DNA from 2 places in the Erwinia wuhanensis genome. Region 2 is predicted to be linked to the other one. Evidence: predicted binding sites of a transcription regulator. Region 2 holds the regulator's gene; the other holds the start of a gene.
What was found. Region 2 encodes CRP, which controls carbon source genes, mostly activating them, when cyclic AMP is high. Its sites were predicted from a motif close to ATGTGANNNNNNTCACAT; they were not measured.
Positions count from the first base shown of each region.

Region 1: udp (uridine phosphorylase) is a predicted target of CRP. The motif match lies at 1,396-1,413, and genes of this name have one in related genera.

Region 1 is NZ_JAUJUH010000011.1:68,830-71,943, forward strand. It holds gene QZH36_RS20840 (dienelactone hydrolase family protein) at 380-1,207, opposite strand; gene udp (uridine phosphorylase) at 1,476-2,237, shown strand; gene rmuC (DNA recombination protein RmuC) at 2,490-3,114, shown strand, end outside.
Region 2 is NZ_JAUJUH010000009.1:50,457-53,570, forward strand. It holds gene QZH36_RS19150 (phosphoribulokinase) at 1-273, shown strand, start outside; gene QZH36_RS19155 (OsmC family protein) at 266-670, opposite strand; gene crp (cAMP-activated global transcriptional regulator CRP) at 976-1,608, shown strand; gene QZH36_RS19165 (YccS/YhfK family putative transporter) at 1,667-3,114, shown strand, end outside.

The DNA.
Region 1 (3,114 bases), on a different contig from region 2:
TGGTGTTGCCCGTGGGCCTCTCTTTTATTAATGACATTTAGCGGCGTTTGGAATGTACGGGCGATGAAGCTGGCACTGTGCCCGCCGCGAGGGTGGCATAAAAAAAGCCCGCCGATTGAGGCGGGCTCAGACTGCTGACAAACCTAAATAGCGGATGCATCCTGGTGTTTCTTACAGCAACCCAGCTGTTTCACAGTGGCAGAGGCTGAGCGGATAAGCGGACCGTTTTCGCGCATGGACGCGCGAAACGAGCCTACATGGACGTATCTACGGCGTGTCCGTGTTCCGATCTGCCTCTGCCGCTTTTCATCAATCTGCAAGCGGCCTAAGTTTGAGTTTGTCAGCAACCTCAGCCCGCCGATTGAGGCGGGCCTGAGCGTTAGCTGACGCCGTGCTGCCTGAACCAGGCCAGCATTCGCTGCCAGCCGTCTTTGGCCGACTCTTCGTGATAGCTGGGACGATAATCGGCGTTAAACGCGTGCCCGGCCTCGGGATAAACCACGATTTCCGATTTGGCGTTCGCCGCCCGCAGCGCCTGACGCATGGTTTCCACGCTCGCCAACGGAATGCCGTCATCCTGCGCGCCGTACAGCCCCAATACCGGCGCGTTCAGGTCAACTGCGACGTCAACCGGGTGCTTCTGCTGCTGCAAGGTTTTATCGCCTGTCAGCTTGCCATACCAGGCAACGCCCGCTTTCAGCTGAGGATTGTGCGCGGCGTAGAGCCAGGTTATCCGGCCGCCCCAGCAAAAGCCGGTAATGGCCATATTGCGCATATCGCCGCCGTGGCGCGATGCCCAGTTGGCTACGTGATCCAGGTCCGCCAGCACCTGGCTATCCGGCACCTTGCTGACCAGCTCTTTAAACAGCGTGGGAATATCATCGTACTCGGCGGGATCGCCCTCGCGAAAATAGAGTTCGGGCGCGACGGCCAGATAGCCTTCGGTCGCCAGGCGACGGCAGATATCGCGAATATGCTCGTGCACGCCAAAAATTTCCTGCACGACCAGCACCACCGGTAGCGGGCCATCGGCCTGACGCGGTCTGGCGTGGAAAGCAGGCATATTCTCGCCCTGCGTTGGAATTGACGTTTCGCCGGAAACGATGTCGGCGCTGTCGGTAATGATGGTGGTCGATGCGGCAGGTGAAACCGCAGGAGCGAATCCCTTATTGCTCAATGTTTGAGTCGGATTATCGTCGCTTTTCATTGTCCTCTCCATACATGCAGTAGCGCAATCAGCTAACTATAGCCAGGATTACGTTTCGATCGGGTGAAGGTCAGCCTGTCATCTTCGACGGCGTTATCGGTTTCCGACAGCGCGATTCGTGCGGGAAGGCTTTTTTGTGTGATTACCGTCACGATTCAATAGACTCCAAATGTAACTTTCATTACTCAGAGTGAATTTACTCACATAAATTCACACAGCTTTGCGCTACTGTAAGCGCTTCATCGCCTTTTAATTACAGGATCTTGTCATGGCACAGTCAGACGTTTTTCACCTGGGTTTAACCAAAGCCGATCTTCAGGGCGCCACCCTTGCCATTGTGCCAGGCGACCCCGAGCGCGTTAAAAAGATTGCCGCGCTGATGGATAATCCGGTTCATCTGGCGTCGCACCGCGAATTCACCACCTGGCGCGCCGACATTGACGGCAAGGCCGTTATCGTCTGTTCAACCGGTATCGGCGGCCCTTCCACCTCCATCGCGGTAGAAGAGCTGGCGCAGCTGGGCATCCGTACTTTTCTGCGCGTAGGTACAACTGGCGCTATCCAGCCTGACATCAGCGTGGGCGACGTGCTGGTAACCACCGGCTCTGTGCGTCTGGATGGTGCGAGTCTGCACTTTGCGCCGCTGGAATTCCCGGCGGTGGCCGATTTTACCTGCACCACCGCGCTGGTCGAAGCGGCGAAAGCGCTTGGCGCGACCACGCATATCGGCGTCACCGCGTCTTCCGACACTTTTTATCCGGGACAGGAGCGTTACGACACCTTTTCTGGCCGCGTAGTGAGCCGTTTCCAGAACTCCATGAAAGAGTGGCAGCAAATGGGCGTGCTGAACTACGAAATGGAATCCGCCACGCTGCTGACCATGTGCGCCAGCCAGGGCCTGCGTGCCGGCATGGTGGCGGGCGTGATTGTGAACCGCACCCAGCAGGAAATTCCCGATGCGGAAACCATGAAGAAAACCGAAAGCGATGCGGTGCGTATCGTGGTTGAGGCGGCGCGCCGTCTGATCTAGACGTTGAGATCGGCCTCGCTAACCTCTGGCCTGGCCGTTGAGACCAGTTTCGCTAACTTCTTCAGCCTTCATTAAGGGAGCGCGGCTCCCTTAATGGCTTCGCCCTAGCGCTACCCACGGTAAATTTTTCGAGCCGTCTCTGACATCCTGATGAAAACCTCCTCGATCCCGTTACATCGCGCTTTTTAACTCGACATTGCCACGGCCTGCCCTTACCTTTTCTGCCAGAGAAGCCTGGACGGGAGAAGGCGCGTGGATGCAATAATCGGTTACGGCATTGGCTCAGGCCTGGCGGGCGCGCTGGTCGGCTGGCTTATCGCCTGGTATCACAGCCAGCAGCGCGCGGCGCACCAGGAAACGGAGCGCAGGCTGCTGCAACAGGCCAGCGAGCAGCTGAAGCAGGAGCGCGATCGCCTGACGCAGCAACAGAGCCAGCAGCAGCAGGCGCAAAAACAGCAGGAGCTGGAGCTGCGTCAGCTGCACGGCACGCTCGCCGCTACCCAGGAGAAACTCACCCAGCTTGACCACTGGCGCGGCGAGGCCGAACAGCTGGCGCGCGAACTGCGCACCCAGCTGGAGATCAACAGCGCCCAGGAGGCGGAACTGCGCGAGGTCACCATTCGGCTTGAAGAGAGCAGAATGGCGGCGGAAGAGAAGCAGCGCCTGCTGGTCAACAGCGAACAGCGGCTGAACGCGCAGTTTGAACACCTTGCCAACCGTATTTTCGAACACAGCAACCGCCGTGTCGATGAGCAGAACCGCCAGAGCCTGGACGGGCTGCTCTCGCCGCTGCGCGAACAGCTGGAAGGGTTTCGTCGCCAGGTTCAGGAAGGCTTCGGCCAGGAGGCGCGCGAGCGCCATACGCTTTCTCATGAAA
Region 2 (3,114 bases):
CGCACCCATATTAACTTCCAGCGTGTCCCTACCGTGGATACGTCCAACCCTTTTGCCGCGCGCGGCATTCCTTCGCTTGACGAGAGCTTTGTGGTTATCCATTTCCAGGCGCTGGAACAGATTGACTTCCCCTATCTGCTGGCGATGCTGCAAGGCTCTTTTATCTCCCATATCAACACGCTGGTGGTGCCGGGCGGCAAAATGGGCCTGGCAATGGAGCTGATTATGGGGCCGCTGGTCAAGCGCCTGATGGAAGGCAAAGCTATCAAGTAACGCCCATCTCATGGCTATGGGTAAGGGTCACGCCCTTACCCAGCATCAGCGCGACCGGGCAATATTTCCCGACCGCAAGGCTGACCGCGCGCGCCAGCGCCTTATCCGTCAGCCCGCTGCCGCTGACAATAAAATGCAGGTTGATGCGGGTAAACAGACGCGGCGGTTTCTCGCGCCGGGTTGACGTCAGCTTCACCTCGCAGTTCTCTACCGTGAAACGCCCTTTTTGCAGAATGGCAACCACTTCCGCCGCGCTACAGCCGCCTGCCGCCATCAGCAGCATTTCCATCGGGCTGGGCGCTTTATCGCCCGCGTTGCCGTCCATCACGATCTGATGGCCCGATGAGGATCCTCCCAAAAAGGTCAGCCCTTCCACCCATTTGACGCTCGCTTGCATAACAAACTCCTCTAATTCATTTAGTTAAGCCGCGGTCGGCTTAAGGCAACTAAAACAGCAGCGCGGCAGATTTCCCGCTATGCTGAAGCGAGACAACAGAAGACACCCATGCAAAGCTGTGCTACAAACAAGGCTGTATTTCGTCAGTACTCTACAGACCAGACGAAACGGGACGACATAACGAGCCCGGCACTCAACAGAGAGCCGAATAACTTTCCTGCATGGGAAGCGCTTGACTATTTCAACGCCTGTCAGGGAACTCTGCCCCTGTATTTAGGCACGATAACAACAGAGGATAACAGCGAATGGTTCTCGGCAAACCGCAAACAGACCCGACACTTGAATGGTTCCTGTCACATTGCCATATTCATAAGTATCCATCCAAAAGCACGCTGATCCACCAGGGTGAGAAAGCAGAAACCCTTTACTACATCGTCAAAGGCGCGGTAGCGGTGCTCATCAAGGATGAAGAAGGTAAAGAGATGATCCTGTCTTACCTTAACCAGGGCGATTTTATCGGCGAGCTTGGCCTGTTTGAAGAAGGCCAGGAGCGCAGCGCATGGGTGCGGGCAAAAACGGCCTGTGAAGTGGCGGAAATCTCCTATAAGAAGTTTCGCCAGCTGATCCAGGTCAACCCGGATATCCTGATGCGTCTCTCTTCACAGATGGCGCGCCGCCTGCAGGTTACCTCCGAGAAAGTGGGCAATTTAGCTTTCCTCGATGTGACAGGTCGCATCGCGCAAACGCTATTGAATCTGGCCAAACAGCCGGACGCTATGACCCACCCGGATGGGATGCAGATCAAAATTACCCGCCAGGAGATTGGCCAGATCGTCGGCTGCTCGCGCGAAACCGTCGGCCGTATTCTGAAGATGCTGGAAGATCAGAATCTGATCTCCGCACACGGTAAAACCATCGTGGTCTACGGTACACGCTAAACCGCTCTGATTGCATGGCGCAATGCCTTCGTTGCGCCTTTTCAGCGGGTACAAAGCAATGTGGCGCCGACTCATCTACCATCCCGAAGTTAACTACGCCCTGCGGCAGACGCTGGTGCTTTGCCTGCCCGTCGCCGTCGGCTGGCTGCTGGGCAATTTGCAAAACGGCCTGCTGTTCTCGCTGGTGCCGGCCTGCTGCAATATCGCCGGTCTGGATACGCCCCATAAACGCTTCTTTAAACGTCTGCTGATCGGCGGCGGCCTTTTCGCCTTCAGCAGCTTTCTGGTGCAGTATCTTGGCGACTATGCCGTTCCCCTGCCCATTATCCTGTTTTCCATGGCCATGCTGCTGGGCGTGACCGGCGAAATCAGCCCGCTGCATGGCAGACTGCTGCCCGGCGCGCTGATTGCCGGCATCTTTACCCTGAGCCTGGCCGGTCGGATGCCCATCTGGCAGCCGCCGTCGCTTTATATCCTGGGCACGGTCTGGTACGGCCTCTTTAACTGGTTCTGGTTCTGGCTGTGGAAAGAGCAGCCGATGCGGGAAACGCTCAGCCTGCTTTATCGCGAGCTGGCCGGCTACTGCGAGGCCAAATACAGCCTGCTGACGCAGCTTGCCGACCCGGAAAAAACGCTGCCGCCGCTGCTGGCTCGCCAGCAAAAAGCGGTCGACCTTATCAATACCTGCTATCAGCAAATGCACATGCTGGCCGCCAGCAACGATAATCACCATAAGCGGTTGACCCGCGCTTTTCAGGTTGCGCTGGATTTGCAGGAGCATATCGCCGTCAGCCTGCATCAGCCGGAAGAGGTGCAAAAACTGGTGGAGCAGAGCCATGCCGAGGCGGTGATCCGCTGGAACGCGCAGACCATTGCGGCCAGGCTGCGCGAGCTGGCGGACGATATTCTCTATCACCGTCTGCCGACACGTTTCAGCATGGATAAACAGCTGCAGGCGCTGGAAAAAATTGCCCGCCAGCATCCCGCCAACCCGGTCGGCAACTTTTGCGCCTGGCATTTCAGCCGTATCGCCCGCGTGCTGCGTACCCAGCGTCCGCTTTACCAGCGCGATCTGATGGCGGATCGTCAGAAACGACTGCCGCTGCTATCTGCCATCAGAAGCTATCTGTCGCTGAAATCCGCCGCGCTGCGCACCGCCGCCAGGTTTGCGGTTATGCTCGCTTTCGCCAGCACCCTGGCGCTCTCCTTTAATCTGCCCAAGCCTTACTGGCTGCTGATGACGGTGATGTTTGTCAGCCAGAACGGCTACAGCGCGACCAGGGTACGCATTCAGCACCGTGCGCTGGGCACGCTGGGCGGGCTGGTGGTGGCCGCGCTGACGCTACGCTTTCAGGTGCCGGAATCGGCTGTGCTGCTGGTGATGCTGACGCTGACGCTGGCGGGCTATCTGGTGATCCGCAAATATTACGGCCTGGCGACGATCGGCTTTACCGTGACGGCGGTATATTCGCTTCAGCTGCTGTCGCTGAACGGCGCCGACTTTCT